4 regions of the Streptomyces sp. NPDC049627 genome follow, and region 4 is predicted to be linked to each of the others. Evidence: riboswitches for the same ligand, from Rfam matches in the RefSeq annotation. Region 4 holds a riboswitch; each other region holds the start of a gene.

Region 1 (5,708 bases), on a different contig from region 4:
GAAGGGCACGGGTCACTTCGAGCTCGTCCAGGGCGCGGGCGGCTCGCCGAACGGCACGACCAGCTTCGAGCGCACCAACTACTTCGAGACCATGCCCGCCCACCAGCTGGAGCTCGCGCTGTGGCTGGAGGCCGACCGCATGGGCAGCCTCCTGACGGCGCTCGACCAGGAGAACCTGGACAACCAGCGCGACGTCGTCAAGAACGAGCGCCGCCAGCGCTACGACAACGTCCCCTATGGCACCGCGTTCGAGAAGCTGACCGCCCTGTCGTACCCGGACGGGCACCCGTACCACCACACCCCGATCGGCTCGATGGCCGACCTGGACGCGGCCAGCCTGGAGGACGCCCGCGCGTTCTTCCGCACCTACTACGCGCCCAACAACGCCGTCCTGTCGATCGTCGGCGACATCGACCCGGAGCAGACGCTCGCCTGGGTCGAGAAGTACTTCGGCTCCATCCCGGCCCACGACGGCAAGCCCGAGCCGCGCGACGGCTCGCTGCCCGACATCATCGGCGAGCAGCTGCGCGAGGTCGTCGAGGAGAACGTCCCGGCGCGCGCGATGATGGCCGCCTACCGGCTCCCGACGGACGGCACGCGCGAGTGCGACGCCGCCGACCTGGCGCTGACCGTCCTCGGCGGCGGCGAGTCCTCCCGGCTCTACAACCGGCTGGTCCGCCGTGACCGTACGGCCGTGGCGGCCGGCTTCGGCCTGCTGCGCCTGGCCGGGGCGCCGTCCCTGGGCTGGCTGGACGTGAAGACCTCCGGCGATGTCGAGGTCCCCGTCATCGAGGCCGCCGTCGACGAGGAGCTCGCCCGCTTCGCCGCGGAGGGCCCGACCGCCGAGGAGATGGAGCGCGCCCAGGCCCAGCTGGAGCGCGAGTGGCTGGACCGGCTCGGCACGGTCGCGGGCCGCGCCGACGAACTGTGCCGGTACGCCGTCCTGTTCGGCGACCCGCAGCTCGCGTTCACGGCCGTCCAGCGCGTCCTCGAGGTCACCGCCGAGGAGGTCAAGGCCGTCGCCGAGGCCCGCCTGCGCCCCGACAACCGCGCGGTGCTCGTGTACGAGCCGGTCGCCGGCGAGGCCGAGGACCTTCAAGCCGCCGACGGGGCCACGCCCGCCGGGACCACCGACGAGAACGAGGAGTCGGCGCAGTGACCGAGCTCGCCAGCATGGAGTTCCACCCGCAGCCCCAGGCCGGCGAGGCCCGGCCCTGGGCGTTCCCGGCGCCCGAGCGCGGCAAGCTGGACAACGGCCTGACGGTCCTGCGCTGCCACCGCCCCGGCCAGCAGGTCATCGCCGTCGAGGTGCTCCTGGACACGCCCCTGGACGCCGAGCCGAAGGGCCTCGACGGCATCGCCACGATCATGGCGCGCGCCCTGTCCGAGGGCACCGACAAGCACACCGCCGAGGAGTTCGCCGCCGAGCTGGAGCGCTGCGGCGCCACCCTCGACGCCTACGCCGACCACCCCGGCGTCCGCGTCAGCCTCGAAGTGCCCGTCTCCCGCCTGCCCAAGGCACTCGGCCTGCTCGCCGACGCCCTCAGGGCGCCCGCGTTCGAGGACGCCGAGGTCGAGCGCCTGGTGCGCAACCGGCTCGACGAGATCCCGCACGAGCTGGCCAACCCCTCGCGCCGCGCCGCCAAGGAGCTCTCCAAGGAGCTGTTCCCGGCGACCTCGCGCATGTCCCGGCCGCGCCAGGGCACCGAGGACACCGTCGGCAACATCGACTCCGCGGGCGTACGCGCCTTCTACGAGCGGCACGTCCGCCCCGCCACCTCCACCGTCGTGGTCGTCGGCGACCTCACCGGCGTGGACCTCGACGCCCTGCTCGGCGACACCCTCGGCGCCTGGACCGGCTCCGCGGCCGAGCCGCGGCCCGTGCCGCCGGTGACCGCCGACGACACCGGCCGCGTCGTCATCGTGGACCGTCCCGGCGCCGTCCAGACGCAGCTGCTGATCGGCCGCGTCGGCCCCGACCGGCACGACCGCGTCTGGCCCGCGCAGGTGCTCGGCACGTACTGCCTCGGCGGCACCCTCACCTCCCGTCTGGACAAGGTCCTGCGTGAGGAGAAGGGCTACACCTACGGGGTGCGCGCATTCGGACAGGTCCTGCGCTCGGCCCCGGACGGCACGGGCGCCGCCATGCTCGCCATCAGCGGCTCCGTCGACACCCCGAACACCGGTCCCGCACTGCAGGACCTGTGGACGGTGCTGCGCGGCGTCGCCGCCGACGGGCTCACCGACGCCGAGCGGGACTTCGCCGTGCAGAACCTCGTCGGGGTGGCACCGCTGAAGTACGAGACCGCCGCCTCCGTGGCGAACACGCTGGCCGACCAGGTCGAGCAGCACCTGCCCGACGACTACCAGGCGACGCTGTACCAGCAGCTCGCCGCGACCGGCACCGTCGAGGCCACCGCCGCGGCCGTGAGCGCCTTCCCGGTGGACCGTCTGGTGACGATCCTCGTCGGTGACGCGGCCGAGATCCGGGAGCCCGTCGAGGCGCTCGGCATCGGCGAAGTCACCGTCGTGGCAGCCGAGTAGAGGAAGCGAGCGCCGCGCAGCGGCACGCGCACGCAGGGGCCCTGGTGACGGAAGAGTCACCAGGGCCCCTTTATGCCCGAATTGAGGGAGAGGTTGCCTGTATTGCCTGTGGGATGCGCTACAAAAGCCCTGATCCGTTTGGGGATTGAAAGATGCCCCGCTTAGCGTCTTCCGGGCTGTCCGTCAGGCAGTGCGCCGCGCCCGCGGCACCGGACAGCCATCGCCGAGTCCCCGTACGGCGCGAGCCAGGGGAGCCGGGGACCCACCCGTAGTCCCTGGGGTGAATCGGACGCCCGCGCGAGCCGCGAGGGGGTCCGTAGGAGACCTTCCTGCTCCGAACCCGTCAGCTAACCCGGTAGGCGAGAGGGAAGGAAAGGACCAGCCACTTCATGGCGTTCACCTGCGCCACCGGGAAGCTCACCGAGAAGAAGCGTCCCACCGGGAAGCACCGCCGGCCCGGCCGGTTCGAGCGCACCACGGCCCGCGCGGCCGGCGTCGCCGCTCTCACGGCCACCGGAGTCATAGGCACCCTGGCCGCCCCGGCGCTCGCCGCGGAACCGGCCGCGGAGCAGACCGGCCTCATCCCGGTCATCACCGTCGACAACTCCATCGCCGACCAGATCGACGCCCAGGCCGCCGCACAGGAGCAGGCGGCCAAGGAGGCCGCGGCCCTCAAGAAGGCCGCCCAGGAGGCCGCGCGCAAGAAGGCGGCCGAGAAGGCCAAGAAGGAGCGCGAGGCCAAGGAGCGCGCCGCCCGCGAGGCCGAGCGCAAGCGCCTGCTGTCCTACGTCGCCCCGATCGCCGGCTCGTACATCTCCACCGGCTACAAGACCGGCGGCGCCGTCTGGTCCTCCGGCAGCCACACCGGCGTCGACTTCCACGCCGCCAGCGGCACCTCCGTCCACGCGGTCGGCGCCGGCACCGTCGTCGAGGCCGGCTGGGGCGGGGCGTACGGCAACAACGTCGTGATCAAGATGCACGACGGCACGTACACCCAGTACGGCCACCTGTCGTCCATAGGCGTCTCGGTCGGGCAGACCGTCACGCCCGGCCAGCAGATCGGCCTGTCCGGCGCCACCGGCAACGTCACCGGCCCGCACCTGCACTTCGAGGCCCGCACGACGCCGGAGTACGGCTCCGACATCGACCCCGTCGCCTATCTCCGCTCGCACGGCGTGAACGTCTGACACCCTCACCCCGCGTCTCACCGGGGCCCCGCCTCACGAAGCCCCGCAACCCCGAAGCCCCGCCTCCCCGAGCCGGGGCTTTCGGCGTTTCTGAGACGATCCGCTGTCCAAAAAATATCCATGGATTCCGACCCGCCGTCGGAAATTCCGGCCGGTTGCCATAGAGTCACTCATCACACGTCATTCGTCGACGTTTCACGGGGATTAAAGCGGAGGTCGGTCATGCGTATTCCGGCGCACTCGGTATGCACGGCGATCCGGGACGACATCGTCGCCGGTGTCTACGAGCGCGGCAGCCGGCTCACCGAGGAACTCCTCGCACGCCGCTACGGCGTCTCCCGCGTCCCCGTGCGGGAGGCCCTGCGCACCCTGGAGGCGGAGGGCTTCGTGGTGACCCGGCGGCACGCGGGCGCGTGCGTCGCCGAACCGACCGAGCAGGAGGCCTCCGACCTGCTGGAGATGCGCGGCCTCCTGGAGCCGCTCGGCGCCTCGCGGGCCGCCCAGCGGCGCACCGAGGCCCATCTGAAGGTGCTGCGCGGCCTCGTACGGCTGGGCCAGGAGCGGGCCAGGAGGGGGAACAGCGACGACCTGCGCTCCCTGGGCGGCTGGTTCCACGAGACGCTGGCCCAGGCCTCCGGCAGCCCCGCCCTGACCTCGATGCTGACCCAGCTGCGGCACAAGATCGCCTGGATGTACGCCGTGGAGTCGCCGGCCGATCCCGTGGAGTACTGGACCGAGCACGGCGCGATCGTGGACGCGGTGGCGCGCGGCGACGGCGAGCGCGCCCGGGCGATCACGGCGCTGCACACCGAGCGCGCGATCTCCGCCCACCGGCTGCGGTTCGGCTCGGGCGGTGACCGCGCGGAGCGTGTGAGGAATTCGCAACATCCCGTAAACATGCAGAGCCTGCGACATTAACACGGGCGCCGTATACAAAGAGGTGATATTCGGCGGCGGGGAATTTCCGCTGCCCTTTTTCGGGTCTGCGGTGAATTCATGTGACTGCTGCTCGAAAACAGCGAAGCCGCGTCCGCCGGAAAGGCAGACGCGGCTTCACCGCTAACCGCGGAGATCCGACCGGTCCGTTCAGACCGTCTCGGGCAGCTCCTCGAGACCCTCGGAGACCAGCTTCGCCAGACGGTCGAGTGCGGCGTCCGCACCCTCGGCGTCGGAGGCGAGGACGATCTCCTCACCGCCCTGGGCGCCCAGGCCGAGGACGGCCAGCATGGAGGCCGCGTTGACGGGGTTGCCGTCGGCCTTGGCGATCGTCACCGGGATACCTGCGGCCGTGGCGGCCCGGACGAAGATGGAAGCGGGGCGGGCGTGAAGGCCCTCGGCCCAGCCGACGTTGACGCGGCGCTCAGCCATGTGATGCTGCCCTTCGGTGTTCAGGGTTGTCTAGACCAGTTTCCCACACGCGTGAAGCATGCGGGGAGGGACAAACCGCCCCTCCTCAAGTGGCCGTCGGGTCGCGGCCTCGACCCGACATACGTCCTCCACAGACTGCCTCGCGCCGTTGTCGGACGCGAGCCGTACTCTGGGCCCCATGCAGAGCGCCTCGGACCGGCACGAGTACCCCGCCCACTGGGAAGCCGACGTGGTGCTGCGCGACGGCGGCACCGCACGCATCCGCCCCATCACCGTTGATGACGCCGAGCGTCTGGTCAGCTTCTACGAGCAGGTGTCGGACGAGTCGAAGTACTACCGCTTCTTCGCGCCCTACCCGCGACTGTCCGCGAAGGACGTCCACCGCTTCACGCACCACGACTTTGTGGACCGGGTGGGACTCGCGGCCACGGTGGGCGGCGAGTTCATCGCAACCGTACGCTACGACCGGATCGGCCCCGACGGAACGCCCGCGTCGGCACCCGCCGACGAGGCGGAGGTCGCCTTCCTCGTCCAGGACGCCCACCAGGGCCGCGGTGTCGCCTCCGCTCTCCTGGAGCACATCGCCGCCGTCGCCCGCGAGCGCGACAT
Region 2 (5,708 bases), on a different contig from region 4:
GTCCTGCCCGTGCCGTTGCTGGTCGCCGCCTTCCGGTGGCTGGACCGGGTCGAGCCGGGCCCCTGGCGCAACCTGCTCTTCTCCTTCGCCTGGGGCGCCTGCGCGGCGGCGCTGATAGCGATCGTCGCCAACAGCTTCGCGACCCGGTGGATAGCGACCGCGACGGCCGATCCGTCGCACGCGGACACCCTCGGCGCGACCGTCATAGCGCCCATCGTGGAGGAGACGGCCAAGGCGGCCGCCGTCCTGCTCGTCTTTCTCTTCCGCAGACAGGACTTCACCGGAATCGTCGACGGCGTGGTGATAGCCGGGGTCACCGCCACCGGCTTCGCCTTCACCGAGAACATCCTCTACCTCGGCACCGCCTTCGGCACCGACCAGCTCTCCGGCGACAGCGGCATCGCCTCCGTCACCGCGGCGACCTTCTTCGTCCGCGTCATCATGTCGCCCTTCGCGCACCCCCTCTTCACCGTCCTCACCGGCATCGGCTTCGGCATCGCCGCGCTGTCGGGCCCGCGCCAGCATCTGCGCCGCGTTCTCCTCCCGGTCTCCGGGCTTCTGCTCGCCATGGGCATGCACGCCACCTGGAACGGCTCGTCGGCGCTCGGCGAGTACGGCTTCTTCGCCGTGTACGTGGCCTTCATGGTGCCCGCGTTCGGGCTGCTGACCTGGCTGGTGATCTGGACCCGGCAGCGCGAGCTGAGGACCGTGCGCGAGGAACTGCCCGCCTACGTCGCGGCCGGGTGGCTGACCCCGGGCGAACCGTTCGCGCTCGGCTCGATGCGGGCCCGGCGGGTGGCCCGGCAGTACGCGCGGCGCCACGGGGGGCGGGCGGCGGCCCGGGAGGTGGCGCAGTACGAGGCGTACGCCACGTCGCTGGCGTTCCTGCGGCACCGGGGGCGCCGTGGGCGGGCCGGCGCCGACTTCGCCGTACGGGAACGGGAGTTGCTGCACGAGCTGTGGGGGCGCCGGGCGTTCGCACGCCCGGCGCTGAATGCCGCGCAGGCCTGGCCGGCGTATGGATATCCGGCGCCGGTTCAGTGGCAGCCGTACGGGCCGGGGCACGGGCCGATGTACGGGCACGGGCCCATGTACGGACAGGGGCCCATGCACGGACAGGGGCCCCTGTACGGGCCGACGGCGCCGTATCCCGTGTACAACCCGTATCGGACGTGACCTCGCAGGACGTCAGGCGGAAGCCGCTGTCAGCCTCTCCAGCTCCCCCTCCGTCAGCGTCAGCTCTCCGACGCCCAGCAGCGCGGGCAGCTGCTCGACGGTCCGGGCCGAGGCGATCGGGGCCGCGACCGTCGGCCGCGACGCCAGCCACGCCAGGGCCACCGTGGCCACCGGCACCTCGTGGGTCTGGGCGATCTCGTCGAGGGCGGCGAGCACGTTGCGCCCCCGCTCCGTCTCCAGGTACCTGCCGGCGCCCTGGGCGCGCGGGCTCCCCACCGTCGTACCGGCGCGGTACTTGCCCGTGAGGAAGCCGGACGCCAGGGCGTAGTACGGGACCGCCGCGAGGCCTTCCCGCTCGGCGAGGTCCTGGAGTTCGCCCTCGTAGGTGTCGCGGGAGACCAGGTTGTAGTGGGGCTGCAGGGCCACGTACCGGGCGAGGCCCTCACGGTCGGAGATGTCCAGGGACGCCCGCAGCCGCTCGGGGGAGATGTTGGAGGCGGCGATGTGCCGTACCTTGCCCGCCTTCACCAGCTCGTCCAGGGCGCCGATGATCTCCTCGACCGGGACTTCAGGCTTGTCGAAGTGGGTGTAGTAGAGGTCGATGCGGTCGGTGCCGAGGCGGCGCAGGGAGGCGTCGGCGGCGGCCTTGATGTTGGCCGCGGTCAGGCCCTGGAAGTCTGGGTGCTGGCTGACCTTCGTGGCGATGAGGACGTCGTCCCGGTTGCCGCGTGCCCGCACCCACTTGCCGATGATCGTCTCGGACTCGCCGCCCACGTTGCCCTCGGCCCACGCCGAGTACGAGTCGGCCGTGTCGATGAAGTTGCCGCCCGCCGCCGTGTAGGCGTCGAGGACGGCGAAGGACTGGGCCTCGTCGGCGGTCCAGCCGAAGACGTTGCCGCCGAGGGCGAGCGGGGAGACCTCGAGGTCGGAGGAGCCGAGCTTGCGAAGAGAAGTCATGCTCGGCATCAACGCCCTTGACGGAGGCCGGTCTTCCGGCACGCCCGCAAATTTCCCGTAAACAAGCGGACCCCGGCGATCCGGAAACCGGCAGCCCTGACGTGGGGGGTAGGCGTCAGGACCGCCGGTGGATCAGGGCCGGGGTGTCAGAAGCGGGAGAACCTCAGGGCGTGAGGCCCTTGCTCTGCAGCCACGCCATCGGGTCGATGCCGTTCGCGTTCCCGTCGGGGTGCACCTCGAGGTGGAGGTGGGCGCCGGTCACGTTGCCGGTGGCGCCGACGCGGCCGATGACGTCGCCCGTGTTGACCTTCTGGCCCACGCTGACGCTGATCGACGACTGGTGCGCGAACCAGAGCTCGGTGCCGTCGTCGAGGGTGATCTCCGTCTTGTAGCCGTACGAGCCGTCCCAGCCGGCGAAGGTGACCGTGCCGGAGTGGATCGCCTTGATCAGCGTGCCGGTGGGGGCGGCGAAGTCGAGGCCGGTGTGGTAGCCGGAGGACCAGTAGGCGCCGGCCTGACCGAAGGTCGAGGTGATGGTGTACGAGGAGGTCGGCAGCGTGTACTGCTTGGCCAGCTCGGCGAGACGCTCGGCCTCGGCCTTCTTGCGGGCCTCCTCCTCGGCCTCGGCCTTCGCGGCGGCGGCCTTGGCCTCCGCCTCCTTCTCCGCCTTGGCGGCCGCGGCGGAGGCCTCCTTCTCGGCGGCGGCGATCGCCTCGGCGGCGGCCTTGTTCTCGATCTGGTCCTGCTGCTGCTCGACCTGGGCGATGATCCGGGCCCGCAGCGCCTCACCGGCGTCGCTCGTGCCCTGGGTGGTCTCCTCGGTCGCCTCGCCGCCCATGGTGCTCAGCGCGCTCGCGGTGTCCTCGGGGGCGGAGGAGTCGTCGGAGATCAGGGGCAGGTCGGGGATGGAGATGGCGACCGGCGGCTTGCCGCTCTGCGCGCTGGCCATGCCGCCCGCGCCGACGGCGGCTATGACACCGACGCCGAGAACCGTGGAGCTGCGCGCGAGTCCCCCGCCGCGCTGCTTGGCGACGCGATGCCTGCCGCGTACCGGACGAATGGACTCCGCGGTGGGGTTCCACTCCTCGTACGGGCCCTCGTCGGTGCGGTAGCGGTCGTAGCCGAAGGTGTCGGTGCTGCGCTGGCTCGGCACGAACGGGGCTTGCGTAGCAGGCCTGTTGGACGCCACGTGGGCGTACTCCTTTCCTTCCTTCTCGCCTACCGGGTTAGCTGACGGGTTCGGAGCAGGAAGGTCTCCTACGCGCGTATACCGTCCGTGACTTCACGGCGGAATCCGCGCGATTCACCCCAGGGTGGTGGTTCCCCGGCTCCCTTGCGGGATTCGGCGCGTGCGCACGGAGCCGCCTCTTGTGACGGCTGGGACGACCGCGCTGCGTTATCGAACGTTAATAGACGCGAGGTGCGGATTCCAAGCTGTTCCGCTTGATCATTAACTATTTTCGACGGGACTTAGGGGTCATGAGCGGCCTAAATCGGGCGAGTTGGCCGGGCCTCAGGGAGCGCACAGGTATTGACGGTATGTCAGTTGTTATGCGGAGGGCGGTCGCCCGATCACCGTTGGTGACAAGGTCCGCGGTGAGGGGAAAACACTCAGGGCCGGAACTGAACTGATCAGTTCCGGCCCTGAGCCTTCAGTAGCGGGGACAGGATTTGAACCTGCGACCTCTGGGTTATGAGCCCAGCGAGCTACCGAGCTGCTCCACCCCGCGTCGGTGACTCCATAGTACGCCATCCGCAGGACCAGAAGCACACGGCTTTCTCCGGCCGGCCTCTGACCAGCACTGCAGGGCACTCCACTCCTCGACGCCGGCCCGGGCATCCCAGCCCGTCCGGCGTTTCCCGGCACCCTCGGAGCACCCCGCTCAAGCCGCCTCCAGCACCGCCAGCGCCCGCCGAGCCACCTCCCGCCCGATCGGCAGAGAAGCCGTGGCCGCCGGACTCGGCGCATTCAGCACATGCACCGCCCGCGCCCCCTCCCTGATCAGGAAGTCGTCCACCAGCGACCCGTCCCGCAACACCGCCTGCGCCCGCACCCCCGCCGCCGCAGGCACCAGATCATCGGACGTCACCGCGGGCAACAACCTCCGCACCGCCTCCGTGAAGGCCCCCTTGGACACCGACCGCCGCAGCTCCCCGGCCCCGTACCGCCAGTGCTGCGCCGCCATCCGCCACACCCCGGGCCAGGCCACGGTCGTGCCGACCTCCCGCGGCCGTACGACACCCCACCGGTACCCCTCCCGGGCCAGCGCAGGCACCGCGTTGGGTCCGATGTGCACATCCCCGTCGATCCCGCGCGTGAGATGCACCCCGAGGAACGGGAACGCCGGATCCGGCACCGGATACACCAGCCCCCGCACCAGCCCGGGCCGCGCCAGCGAGTAGTACTCGCCCCGGAACGGCACGATCCGCACGCCTGGCTCGTCCCCCGTCAACCGGGCCACCTCGTCGCAGTACAGCCCGGCGCAGTTCACCAGCACCCGCCCCCGCACCACGTCCCCGCGCGTGGTCCGTACGGCGACCCCCAGCTCCGCCCGCCGGTCGATCCGCTCGACCTCCGCGCCGTACCGGATCTCCGCCCCCGACGCCTCGGCCAGCTGCCGGGCGACGCCGACGAAGTCGCACACGCCCGTCGTCCCGACGTGTATGGCCGCGAGACCCCGCACCTCGGGCTCGTACTCCGCGATCTGCGTGGCGCCCAGCTCCCGTACCGGAATCCCGTTCTCCCGGCCGCGCTGCACCAGCGCGTGCAGCCGTGGCAGCTCATCGCGCTCCGTCGCGACGATCAGCTTGCCGGTGACGGCGTGCGCGACGCCGTACTCCGCGCAGAACTTGACCATCTCGGCGGCGCCCCGCACCGCGTACCGTGCCTTCAGCGACCCCGGCCGGTAATAGATCCCGCTGTGGATGACTCCGCTGTTGCGCCCCGTCTGGTGCCGGGCGGGCCCCGGCTCCTTCTCCAGCACGGTCACCCGCGTCCCCGGCGTGGCACGCGTGATCGCATACGCCGTGGACAGCCCGACGATCCCCCCGCCGATCACGAGCACATCACAGTCGTAGCCGACAGACCGCACCTGCCCTGCCACCTGCACCACCTCCGGCTTCGATAGTGCACTGCGCCACTGACAACGCGTTCAAACCAGGGGGACTGCCACGCCTTGAAGGGGCGCGAGGAACTGCGCGACAAGCCACAGGCTGCCGGCAGCCGCCGATCCACAGCACCAGGCGGACGCGAAGGCACCCTGCCCCCGAAGCGGAGCGCTACGCCGGAGCCATCAGCAGCGGCCGAGCGCGCTCCCGCAACTCCACCACCCGCGGCTCATCCCCATACGGCTCCAGCCGATGCAGAAGATCCTTCACATACTCGGTGGTGCGAGCCGACGATATGCGCCCCGCGACCTCCACCGCCCGTACGCCCTGCTCGCACGCCGCATCGAGATTGCCCGACTCGAGCTCGGCGACCGCCGAGACGACGAGCCGCAGCCCGTGCGAGCGTACGAACTCCTCCGTCGGCTTGGACAGGGCCTGCTCGGTGAACCGCCGTACCTGGCGCGGTG
Region 3 (5,708 bases), on a different contig from region 4:
GCGGACTCCGGCCAGCTCGGGCTCGGTCGACGGGATCTGCTGCGTCACGGGGGCTCCTCCCAGTCGTCCCCGTCGGCGCGGCTCGGCGGTGTGGCCGACGGGGTGCGCTCTCGACCATACGACATGGATTCCTGGGGCAATGAGTTGTCCACAGGCGTTGCACCGGAGGCTCGCAGCCCGTGATGATGTTGCCGCTTGATGGGACCTGTTCGAATATGTGAGGGCTTGATGCTGGAGATCTCCGACCACGGGCGTACCTGGGTTCTTTCCGGGCCGACCAGCAGTTACGCACTCCATCTGACCGACGGCGACGAACTGCTGCACCTCCACTGGGGCCCGCGCATCGCGCTCGCCGACGCCGAGGAGCTGGCCGTGCGCCCCCTCCCGGACTACTGGCCCTTCGAGTCCACTCTCGACGGACGCGAGGAGTACCCGGTCGAGGGCGGCCCCCGCTTCGTACGCCCGGCCCTGTCCGTGCGCACCGACGAGCGGCGCGGCACCGAGTGGACCTTCGAGGCGTACGAAACCGGGGGCACGGAGGGTGCCGAAGGCGAGGAGCTGCGGCTGCGGTTCCGGGACGGCGGGCTGGGCATCACGCTGCACTACCGGATGCGCGACGACGTCGTGGAGCGCTGGGTGACCCTGGCCAACCAGGGGCCCGACCTGGAGCTGCTGCGCGCCGACTCCGCCACCTGGACCCTGCCGGACCGCGAGGACTGGCGGCTGTCGCAGCTGCACGGACGCTGGGCCGCGGAGTCCCGGCTGACGCAGTCGTCCCTCACCTACGGTGAGAAGGTCATCGGCAGCCGCCGCGGCCACACCGGGCATCCGCTCCTGCCCTGGGTCGCGCTCGACACCGACGCCACCGAGGAGCGCGGCGAGGTGTACGGCTGCGCCCTCGCCTGGTCGGGGTCCTGGCGGATCGCGGTGGCCCAGCTGCCGGACGCGCGCGTGCAGATCACCGGCGGGGTCGGATACGACGACTCGGGGCTGCTGCGGCTGGCGGCGGGGGAGTCGTTCGTGACGCCGGTCTTCGCGGGGCTGTGGAGCGACGGCGGCTTCGGGGGCGCGAGCCGGGCCTGGCACGCGTATCAGCGCGCGTACGTGATCCCTGACGCCGACCGGGACCGGCCGGTGCTGTTCAACTGCTGGGAGGCGACCGAGTTCGACATCTCCGAGGAGCAGCAGGGCACCCTCGCGCGGCGCGCGGCGGCCATCGGTGTCGAACTGTTCGTCGTCGACGACGGCTGGTTCGGGGCGCGCACCAGCGACCGCGCCGGGCTCGGCGACTGGACGCCCAACCCCGACCGCTTCCCGAACGGCCTCAAGCCGCTCGCCGACTACGTGCACGCGCTCGGCATGCAGTTCGGCATCTGGGTCGAGCCGGAAATGGTCAATCCGGACAGCGAGCTGTACCGGGCCCACCCGGACTGGGTGCAGCACCAGACCGGACGAAAGCGGACGGAGTTCCGCAATCAGCTCGTACTGAACCTCGCGCGCGAAGACGTCCAGGAGTACCTCTGGAACCAGCTGGACGGGCTCCTCTCCAGTGCCCCGATCGACTACGTGAAGTGGGACTTCAACCGCTGCTTCACCGACGCGGGCTGGCCCGGCGAGCCGTACCCGCAGCGGCTCTGGGTGGACCACGTGCGCGCCTTCTACGCCCTCCTGGACCGGCTGCGCGCCGCTCACCCGGGCGTCGCCTTCGAGTCCTGCTCGGGAGGTGGCGGCCGGATCGACCTGGGCGTGCTGAGCCGTACCGACCAGGTGTGGACGTCCGACAACACCGACCCGCTCGACCGGCTCGCGATCCAGCACGGCTTCAGCCAGATCCATCCGGCGCGGGTCATGGCCGCGTGGGTCACCGACAGTCCGAACACCCAGCTCAACGGCCGGATCAGCTCGCTGCGGTTCCGGTTCGTGAGTGCGATGGCGGGCGTGCTCGGCGTCGGCGGCGACCTCGCGCAGTGGACGGAGGCGGAGCTCGCCGAGGCGCGGGAGTGGGTGGAGCTCTACAAGGAGATCCGGCCCCTCGTGCAGCGCGGGGACCTGTACCGGCTGCGGCCTCCGCGGGGCGGACTGAGCGCGGTGCAGTACGTGCACGGCGACGAGGCCGTCGTCCTCGCCTGGCTCCAGGCGCAGAGCCACGGCGAGGCCGTCCCGGCGCTGCGACTGCGCGGGCTCGACCCGACAGCGTCGTACGAATGCCGCGAAACGGGCGAAGTTCACCGAGGTGCCGTATTGGTGCATCACGGACTGCGCACCGGATTGCGCGGTGACCTTGATGCGACGGTTATCCGACTGCGCCGCATCTAGCGGTTCTGTCCGAATTGACGCCTTCATTCCAACTCGCTCTGACCCAAGGGGAGCTGGAGCGGTGTCACGTGAGGAGCGTCATATTCGTGACCGAGCGTCGCCCGTCATGTTCACGTAATTCGCGTGATTTTCAAGGGGCTTTGTGTCGGGCGACGCGTCCATAATTCACTCAGGGTGACCGGTAATTCCCGCAAGGGATCAACAGGAACGCATTCGGGCGGAACCTCTCACTTGTTCCTGTGCGTCTTCCTCGCTTACGTTCGCCACCAATCCGGACGGACGCCGAATCCTGCCGCCGACCGGAGCCCGCACCGACTCACCCGACCATGGCAGGAGCGGGGGACCCACAGGTAGAACCGCCTGTTCCGGTCTCCGGAACAGGCTAGGGGTAAAGCCGCGTTCGGCGCGGCCGGGCATCTCCAGCCCGCACCCGACAGCTCACCTCGCAGGCGCCGGAGAGGAATTCGCCATGCCCGCGAAGGGTAAGCACCGCCGCCCGAAGTCCCCGCGCCTCACCCGCTCCATCGCCGTCGCCGGAACCGGCGGCGCCGCTCTCGCCCTCCCGCTCTTCGGGGCCACCGGCGCCCACGCCGCTCCCGCGCAGTCCACTTCGGAAAAGGCCGTTCAGTCCCTTCCGGTCGCAGAGAAGAAGCTTGCCGAAAAGAAGGCCGCCGACAAGAAGGATGCCGCGCGGAAGGCGGGCGTGCGGACCTATTCGGTGAAGGTCGGCGACTACCTTTCGAAGATCGCCGAGGAGCAGGATGTCAGCGGCGGCTGGCACCGGCTCTACGCCGACAACCGCGAGGCCGTCGGCGAGAACCCGTCGCTGATCCACCCCGGTCTGAAGCTCGCGATCGGCGGCAAGAAGGCCACGACGAGCGCCCCCAAGTCGTCCCAGTCGTCCCACTCTTCGTCTTCCTCGTCCCCGAAGTCGACCTCGAAGTCGTCGTCGGACCCGTCCGCCGCGAAGTCCTCCGCCCCGACGGCGAACAAGGCCGCCGGGAGCGCCGACACCGCCACTGCCGTCGGCGGCTTCACCGCGCCCGTCTCCGCGGCCTCCGTCGCCACCGCGTACAAGGTGCCGGGCAGCATGTGGTCGAGCGGCTACCACACCGGCGTCGACTTCTTCGCCGCCACCGGCACCCCGCTGAAGGCCGTCGGTGCGGGCACCGTCGTCTCCGCCGGCTGGGGCGGCGCGTACGGCAACCAGGTCGTCATCCGGCTCGCCGACGGCTACTACGCCCAGTACGGCCACCTGTCCTCGCTCTCCGTCTCGGCCGGCCAGAGCGTGACCGCGGGGCAGCAGATAGGCCTCTCCGGCGCCACGGGCAATGTGACCGGCCCGCACCTGCACTTCGAGATCCGCACCACGCCGGACTACGGCTCGGACGTGGACCCGGTCGCCTACCTCCGCTCCAAGGGCGTCGGGATCGGCTGACCCCCGCCGACACCTCTCCTGACACGCCACCGAAGGCCGGACCCCGATCCCCGGGTCCGGCCTTCGGCGTGTCGCCTTCGGTCTGTCGCCTTCGGTGTGGCGGTTGAGCCCACAACGCCCCTGATCGGAGGCTTATTCCAGGCTTGGTCAACACTTTAGGAGTGGCTTATCTCACCGCGCGTCAACCCCTCCTTACGGTCGCGTAGGTCACATTCGAAGGTGGATCATGCCGGTGTGGCAGGCGATTCGAAGAGTGACAGCAGAGCAGAGATCGGGTCGTACGTCGCGGTGGGGGACAGCTTCACCGAGGGCGTCGGCGACCCCGGCCCCGACGGGGCGTTCGTCGGCTGGGCCGACCGGTTCGCGGTACTCCTCGCGGACCGGCGGCCCGAGGGCGACTTCAAGTACACCAATCTCGCCGTGCGCGGCAAACTGCTCGACCAGATCGTCGAGGACCAGCTCCCGAAGGCCGTCGAACTGGCCCCGGACCTGGTCTCGTTCTGTGCGGGCGGCAACGACATCATCCGACCCGGAACCGATCCCGACGAGGTGGCCGAGCGCTTCGAGAGGGCGATCGTCCGGCTCACCTCCGCCGTCGGCACCGTCATGGTGACGACCGGCTTCGACACCCGTGGCGTGCCCGTGCTGAAGCATCTGCGCGGCAAGATCGCCACGTACAACGGTCATGTGCGGGCCATTGCCGACCGGTACGACTGCCCGGTGCTGGACCTGTGGTCCCTGAAGACCGTCCAGGACCGCCGGGCCTGGGACGACGACCGGCTCCATCTGTCTCCCGAGGGGCACACGCGCGTGGCGCTGCGCGCAGGCCAGGTGCTCGGCCTGGAGGTCCCGGCCGACCCCGACCAGCCCTGGCCGCCGCTCCCGCCCCGCGGCACCCTCGAGATCCGCCGGGACGACGTCCACTGGGCACGCGAGTACCTGGTGCCGTGGATCGGGCGGCGTCTGCGGGGGGAGTCGTCGGGCGACCATGTGACGGCCAAGGGCGCGCTGTCGCCGGACGACATCAAGATGCGGATCGAATCGGTGGCTTGAGCCGGAGTTTCGGCGGTGTGGGCCGTGTCCTGTTCGAGGGGGCGCGGCCCCCACGGCTGTCGTGGCCGTGGTGAACCGGACGAGGTTGTCGTGGTCGTGGTGAACCGGGTGCCCGGCGATCGGCGACTTCACCGCCCCGAGGCGGTCAACGCTTCCCGTTCCAGCCCCAGTTCGCGGGCGAGCGCCTCGTCCACCCACTCCTGGGCACGCGCGCGTGACACCGCGCCCGGGTACGAGGTCAGCTGTACGGCGAGCCCGTCGAGGAGAGCCGTGAGCCGTAGGGCCGTGCCGGTGGGGTCGGGGCAGCGGAACTCGTCCGCGGCCACGCCCTGCGCGATGACCTCGGCGAGGGCGGCCTTCCACTGCCGGTCCAGTTCCCGTGTGACCTGCTGCAGCGCCGGCTCGCGCAGCGCGGCCGCCCAGCCCTCGATCCACAGCCGCCAGCCCTTGGCCTGTCCGGTCGGCGCGTACCAGCGCACCGCCGCCCGCAGCCGTCGCAGTGCCGTCGTGCGGCGGCCGAGCAGCCTGCGCAGATGGGCCAGGTCGCCCTCGGCCGCATGGGCGAACGCCGCCGCGACCAGCTTCTCCTTCGAGGCGAAGTGATAGAGCACCAGCGCGTTGCTCACTCCGAGCGCCGAGGCCACATCGGCGATCCGGACCGCGGCCACGCCCCGTGCCTCTATCTGCTCCACGGCGGCCCGCAGCAACTCCTCACGCCGCTCCGCCACGCTCAACCGCACTCTCGCCACTCGGTCACCCTAGGCCTTGCCGGCAGGTTCCCGCGTGTGGTGACGGTGTCACCGGTGCCACCCGAACCGCTCGGCGATGACCGGCAGCCGGTCCGCCGCGATGGCGTGCGCGGCGGCCCGGGGCGTCGTTCCGTCGGCCTCGGCGCGGGCGA
Region 4 (5,708 bases):
AGGACACCATGAGGTCGCCGCGAGTATGGGCACCCTGCTCAGCAGCTGGCGCCATCCCGAAGCGGAGGTCTGGCTGCGCTACGGGGCTGAATGGGGTGACCCGCGTGCCGCGGCTGAACTGGCTTTTTACCTCTCGTGTCAGACCGAGCACGACAAGGACGAGGTGGATCGCTTCTACCGGCAGGCGGCAGAGAGCGGAGACGCGAACGCGGCGCGTGCACTCGGCGCGTCGATGGAGCGTCAGGGCCGCTTCGACGATGCAATGGCCTTGTACCGCCAAGCCCTCGGAGGGGACACCCCGGGTGCTGCGAAGGCCATCGGGCTGCTGTTGAAGAAGCAGGGCAAGTCGGCGGAGGCCGATGAATGGCTGAGCAAGGCCGACACCGCCGACTCCGCCGACCTCCTCAAAACGCTCCCGCTGCCTCCCCGCAGCACTCACACCGCCCCTCCGGATACCGTCGAGGAGTGACCAACCAGCCCACCCCCGCCGGCCCCACCCCCGCACCCCCCGACCTCTTCACCTGGGAGTTCGCCACCAACCCCTACCCCGCCTACGCATGGCTCCGCGACCACGCCCCCGTGCACCGCACCCGCCTGCCCAGCGGCGTAGAAGCCTGGCTGGTCACCCGCTACGCCGACGCCAAGCAGGCCCTCGCCGACAGCCGGCTCTCCAAGAACCCGGCCCACCACGACGAACCCGCGCACGCCAAGGGCAAGACCGGTATCCCGGGTGAGCGCAAGGCCGAGTTGATGACGCACCTGCTCAACATCGACCCGCCCGACCACACCCGGCTGCGCCGGCTCGTCTCCAAGGCCTTCACGCCCCGCAGGGTCGCCGAGTTCGCCCCCCGCGTGCAGGAGCTCACGGACCACCTCATCGACGGGTTCGCGCGGAAGGGGAGCGCCGACCTGATCCACGAGTTCGCCTTCCCGCTCCCCATCTACGCCATCTGCGACCTGCTCGGCGTCCCCCGCGAGGACCAGGACGACTTCCGGGACTGGGCGGGCATGATGATCCGGCACCAGGGCGGCCCGAGGGGCGGTGTCGCGCGGTCCGTCAAGAAGATGCGCGGCTATCTGGCCGATCTCATCCACCGCAAGCGCGAGGCGCTCCCCGCAAGCCCCACCCCCGGCGAGGACCTCATCTCCGGCCTCATCCGCGCCTCCGACCACGGCGAGCACCTCACCGAGAACGAGGCCGCCGCCATGGCCTTCATCCTCCTGTTTGCCGGATTCGAGACGACCGTCAATCTCATCGGCAACGGCACCTACGCCCTGCTCGCCCACCCCGAGCAGCGCACCCGCCTCCAGAAGTCCCTCGCCGCCCAAGAGACCGCCCTCCTGGAAACCGGCATCGAGGAACTCCTCCGCTACGACGGCCCCGTCGAACTCGCCACCTGGCGCTTCGCCACCGAACCGCTCACCATCGGCGGGCAGCACATCGCACCCGGCGACCCCGTCCTGGTCGTCCTGGCCGCCGCCGACCGGGACCCCGAGCGGTTCGCCGACCCCGACGTCCTCGACCTCGGCCGCCGCGACAACCAGCACCTCGGCTACGGCCACGGCATCCACTACTGCCTCGGCGCCCCGCTCGCCCGGCTGGAGGGCCAGACCGCCCTCGCCGCGCTGCTCACCCGTCTCCCGGATCTGGAACTCGCGGTGGACCCGGCCGAGTTGCGGTGGCGAGGCGGCCTCATCATGCGCGGACTGCGCACGCTGCCCGTCCGGTTCACGCCGGTTTCGTGAGCGCAGTGCCGTCGCCTTCGCGAGCGCAGTGCCGCCGTCGCACTTCACAGCCGCCCGGTCACTGAACGGAGCGAAACGCTCCACCTACCCCGCACAGCCCTGTCGCACACCAGGAGATGAGAAGCCCTCAAGTCTGTGATCTTCACGTGATCTACGCGGCATTAACTTGTGACAAGTGATCGACTGCCGATACGTTCACGGATCAGCGCGGCCCCTGCATCACCCGGCATCACCCGTCGCGCCGGTCCCTGTTGTCTCGCGAAAGGTCCCCGCATGCTCTCCGGGAACGGTCGTCACCGTCGCCCCCGCCAGGCTCCGGCCCTCATCGTCGCGGCCGGAGTGACCGGCTCCGCCATCGCCATCCCGCTGCTCGGCGCCACGGGCGCGAGCGCCGCCGAGGGCACCGTGTGGGACAAGGTGGCCGAGTGCGAGAGCGGTGGCTCCTGGAGCGCCGACACCGGGAACGGGCAGTACGGCGGACTGCAGCTGACCCAGGGGGACTGGGAGAAGTACGGCGGTCTCGACTACGCCTCCAGCCCCGACCTCGCGAGCCGCTCCCAGCAGATCGCCGTCGCTCAGAAGATCCTCGAGGACCGGGGCACCAGCCCTTGGGGTACCTGCGCCGTGCTCAACGGGCTCACCAAGGAGTCCGGTTCGGTCGACCTGGACACCGGCGTCGCGGAGGACTCGCCGTCGGAGGTGTCCGGATCCTCCGGATTGCTGGATTCGTCCAACTCGTCCGGCTCATCTGGTTCATCCAATTCCTCCGGCTCGTCCGGTTCCTCGTCGCCCTCGGGCTCGTCCGGCGACTCGTCGGACTCCTCGAGCTCGCCGAGCGGCTCTCCCGGCGGTTCGTCCGAATCGTCCCAGGATTCCTCTTCTTCGCCCTCTTCTTCCTCTTCGGCGGACGGTTCCGCGAAGTCTGATACGTCACCCTCCGCAAAGGCTTCGAAGTCGTCCGGCGACCCCGCCACGGAGACGCCCGGGAGCGGCGACCGGGACAACTCCGGGCAGGACGTGGGCTCCTGGGGCCTCGCCGACACCGGGGCGATCTATGCGGGAACGGCCGACGCGGCGGCCGACGCCACGGCCGGCTCCGGGCGTCACCGCGGTGACAGTGCCGACGAGAGTGACGTCGCCGACAGGGCCGCCAAGCCCTCCGGCCGCCACGCCTCGTACACCGTCCGCGCCGGCGACACTCTCGCGTCCATCGCCGACTCCCTTGACCTCGACGGCGGATGGTCCGCGCTGTACGACGCGAACAAGAACGCCATCGGCACTGACGCCAACCACATCTTCCCCGGTCAGACCCTGAAAGTCCCCGCCGAATAAGGGGCGAACAGGGGTCGAACAGGGCGAAAAACAGTGGGAGTTCGCGTCACGGTTCGCGTTGAATGTCCGTTTTAAATGTAGTGAGAGATAGATCTCAGAAGCCCTGATCGTCTTTGAAAATCCGGGATTCGGGTGTCTACGGTCGTGATCGCTCGGCAATCCGAGCCCCGGCTGCCGCAACGCCGAATCCTGCCAGCGGCCGCACGGGAACAGTCGTCGCGTCAAGCGCCGTAGGCAGGAGCGGGGGACCCAAGGTAGGCGCCGGGTCCGGCAGTTGAGGCCCTTCGGGGTCGCACGGCCGGACTCGGCTAGGGGTGAAGCCGCGCAACGGGAGCCGAGAGGCGACCGTGCGTGGCCGGGCAACTCAACCGGCCCGAACCCGACAGCTCACCTCGCAGGCGTCGGTGAGGGGATCTCTCCATGCTGTTTTCCAGCAAGGGCAAGCACCGCCGTCCGTCCAAGGCCGCTCGCGCCATCGCCGTCGTCGGCGTCACCGGTGCCGCCGCCGTCGCCGCCCCGCTGATGGCGGCCGGCAGCGCCTCCGCCGCCACCGCGTCCGAGTGGGACGCCGTCGCCCAGTGCGAGTCCGGCGGCAACTGGTCGATCAACACCGGCAACGGCTACTACGGCGGCCTGCAGTTCTCCGCCTCCACCTGGGCCGCGTACGGCGGCACGGCGTACGCCTCCACCGCCGACCAGGCCACCAAGGCCCAGCAGATCCAGATAGCCGAGAAGGTCCTCGCGAGCCAGGGCAAGGGTGCCTGGCCGAACTGTGGCACCGGCCTGTCCGGCGCCGCCTACAACGGCTCCTCGGCGAGCGGCTCCTCGCAGAGCACCGGGACGACCACGCGCTCCACCGAGCAGCAGTCGGCCTCCCGCTCCACCGACCGCCCGGCCGCCAAGAAGAGCACCAAGACCGTCACCACCCCGACCGGCAAGAAGGTCAAGAAGGGCGACGGCGAGTACAAGGTCGTCAAGGGTGACACCCTCAGCTCGATCGCCGAGAAGCACGACGTCAAGGGCGGCTGGGAGAAGCTCTTCCAGCTGAACAAGGACATCGTCGAGGACGCGAACCTGATCTACCCGGGTCAGCAGCTGCACCTGAAGTAGTCCCCGCAAGCTCCCCGCTCCGGTGCGTGTTCCCCCGTACGCACCGGGGCGGGGTCTTTTGTGCGGGGTGGTTTTGTGGCGGAGTCCTTTTGCGCACGGGGGTTTTTGTTCCGTTCGGAAACAATTTACTCTCGGTTCTGTCCACGGGCCGGTCGACCGCTGGCCGATCGGCGTGAGCCGGTTAGGCTCGTCTCGCAGTACCCACCACGGTCTGCGTACCCGCGTCACATCCCAAGAAGGAGATGCTCGTGCCGTCCATCGACGTCGTCGTAGCCCGGGAAATCCTGGACTCCCGAGGCAATCCCACGGTCGAGGTCGAGGTCGGCCTCGACGACGGCAGCACGGGTCGTGCCGCCGTCCCGTCCGGCGCCTCGACGGGCGCCTTCGAGGCCATCGAGCTCCGCGACGGTGACCCCAACCGCTACCTGGGCAAGGGCGTCGAGAAGGCCGTCCTCGCCGTCATCGAGCAGATCGGCCCGGAGCTGGTCGGCTACGACGCCACCGAGCAGCGCCTGATCGACCAGGCCATGTTCGACCTGGACGCCACCGACAACAAGGGCTCCCTCGGCGCCAACGCCATCCTCGGCGTCTCGCTCGCCGTCGCCCACGCCGCCTCCGAGGCCAGCGACCTGCCCCTCTTCCGCTACCTGGGCGGCCCGAACGCGCACCTGCTGCCGGTGCCGATGATGAACATCCTGAACGGCGGCTCGCACGCCGACTCCAACGTGGACATCCAGGAGTTCATGATCGCCCCGATCGGCGCGGAGTCCTTCTCCGAGGCCCTGCGCTGGGGCACCGAGGTCTACCACACGCTGAAGAAGGTCCTGAAGAGCAAGGGCCTGGCCACCGGCCTCGGTGACGAGGGCGGCTTCGCCCCGAACCTCGGTTCCAACCGTGAGGCCCTCGACCTCATCCTCGAGGCGATCAAGGAAGCCGGCTACGCGCCCGGCGAGCAGATCGCCCTCGCGCTCGACGTCGCCGCCTCCGAGTTCTACAAGGACGGCAAGTACCTCTTCGAGGGCAAGGAGCGCTCCGCCGCCGAGATGACGGAGTACTACGAGGAGCTCGTCGCGGCCTACCCGCTCGTCTCCATCGAGGACCCGCTGTTCGAGGACGACTGGGCCGGCTGGAAGGTCATCACCGACAAGCTCGGCGACAAGGTCCAGCTCGTCGGCGACGACCTGTTCGTCACCAACCCCGAGCGCCTGGCCCGCGGCATCGAGGACGGCGCCGCCAACGCGCTGCTCGTGAAGGTGAACCAGATCGGTTCGCTCACCGAGACCCTGGACGCCGTCGAGCTCGCCCAGCGCAACGGCTTCAAGTGCATGATGTCCCACCGCTCCGGCGAGACCGAGGACGTCACCATCGCCGACCTGGCCGTCGCCACCAACTGCGGCCAGATCAAGACCGGCGCCCCGGCCCGCTCCGAGCGCGTCGCCAAGTACAACCAGCTGCTGCGCATCGAGGAGATCCTCGACGACGCGGCGGTGTACGCCGGGCGCAGCGCGTTCCCGCGCTTC

What was found. Region 4 has a riboswitch for cyclic di-AMP ahead of ACIBU0_RS40490 (transglycosylase family protein). Riboswitches for the same ligand answer to the same signal wherever they lie in the genome.
Region 1: another riboswitch for cyclic di-AMP. It lies ahead of ACIBU0_RS14005 (M23 family metallopeptidase); the one in region 4 lies ahead of ACIBU0_RS40490 (transglycosylase family protein).
Region 2: another riboswitch for cyclic di-AMP. It lies ahead of ACIBU0_RS05025 (M23 family metallopeptidase); the one in region 4 lies ahead of ACIBU0_RS40490 (transglycosylase family protein).
Region 3: another riboswitch for cyclic di-AMP. It lies ahead of ACIBU0_RS03850 (peptidoglycan DD-metalloendopeptidase family protein); the one in region 4 lies ahead of ACIBU0_RS40490 (transglycosylase family protein).

What each region holds. Positions count from the first base shown of each region.
Region 1 covers NZ_JBITLW010000004.1:496,964-502,671, reverse strand. The annotation lists gene ACIBU0_RS14015 (M16 family metallopeptidase) at 1-1,159, shown strand, start outside; gene ACIBU0_RS14010 (M16 family metallopeptidase) at 1,156-2,544, shown strand; cyclic di-AMP (ydaO/yuaA leader) riboswitch at 2,756-2,921, shown strand; gene ACIBU0_RS14005 (M23 family metallopeptidase) at 2,934-3,731, shown strand; gene ACIBU0_RS14000 (GntR family transcriptional regulator) at 3,954-4,649, shown strand; gene ACIBU0_RS13995 (HPr family phosphocarrier protein) at 4,818-5,099, opposite strand; gene ACIBU0_RS13990 (GNAT family N-acetyltransferase) at 5,278-5,708, shown strand, end outside.
Region 2 covers NZ_JBITLW010000002.1:18,225-23,932, reverse strand. The annotation lists gene ACIBU0_RS05035 (PrsW family intramembrane metalloprotease) at 1-1,176, shown strand, start outside; gene ACIBU0_RS05030 (aldo/keto reductase) at 1,189-2,133, opposite strand; gene ACIBU0_RS05025 (M23 family metallopeptidase) at 2,297-3,322, opposite strand; cyclic di-AMP (ydaO/yuaA leader) riboswitch at 3,334-3,491, opposite strand; tRNA gene ACIBU0_RS05020 (tRNA-Met) at 3,790-3,863, opposite strand; gene lhgO (L-2-hydroxyglutarate oxidase) at 4,017-5,225, opposite strand; gene ACIBU0_RS05010 (MFS transporter) at 5,413-5,708, opposite strand, start outside.
Region 3 covers NZ_JBITLW010000001.1:871,473-877,180, reverse strand. The annotation lists gene ACIBU0_RS03860 (tyrosine-protein phosphatase) at 1-48, opposite strand, end outside; gene ACIBU0_RS03855 (alpha-galactosidase) at 229-2,316, shown strand; cyclic di-AMP (ydaO/yuaA leader) riboswitch at 2,624-2,781, shown strand; gene ACIBU0_RS03850 (peptidoglycan DD-metalloendopeptidase family protein) at 2,786-3,754, shown strand; gene ACIBU0_RS03845 (SGNH/GDSL hydrolase family protein) at 3,989-4,807, shown strand; gene ACIBU0_RS03840 (TetR/AcrR family transcriptional regulator) at 4,936-5,556, opposite strand; gene ACIBU0_RS03835 (Glu/Leu/Phe/Val dehydrogenase dimerization domain-containing protein) at 5,605-5,708, opposite strand, start outside.
Region 4 covers NZ_JBITLW010000020.1:88,715-94,422, reverse strand. The annotation lists gene ACIBU0_RS40505 (hypothetical protein) at 1-469, shown strand, start outside; gene ACIBU0_RS40500 (cytochrome P450) at 466-1,746, shown strand; gene ACIBU0_RS40495 (transglycosylase family protein) at 2,020-3,078, shown strand; cyclic di-AMP (ydaO/yuaA leader) riboswitch at 3,295-3,494, shown strand; gene ACIBU0_RS40490 (transglycosylase family protein) at 3,499-4,188, shown strand; gene eno (phosphopyruvate hydratase) at 4,431-5,708, shown strand, end outside.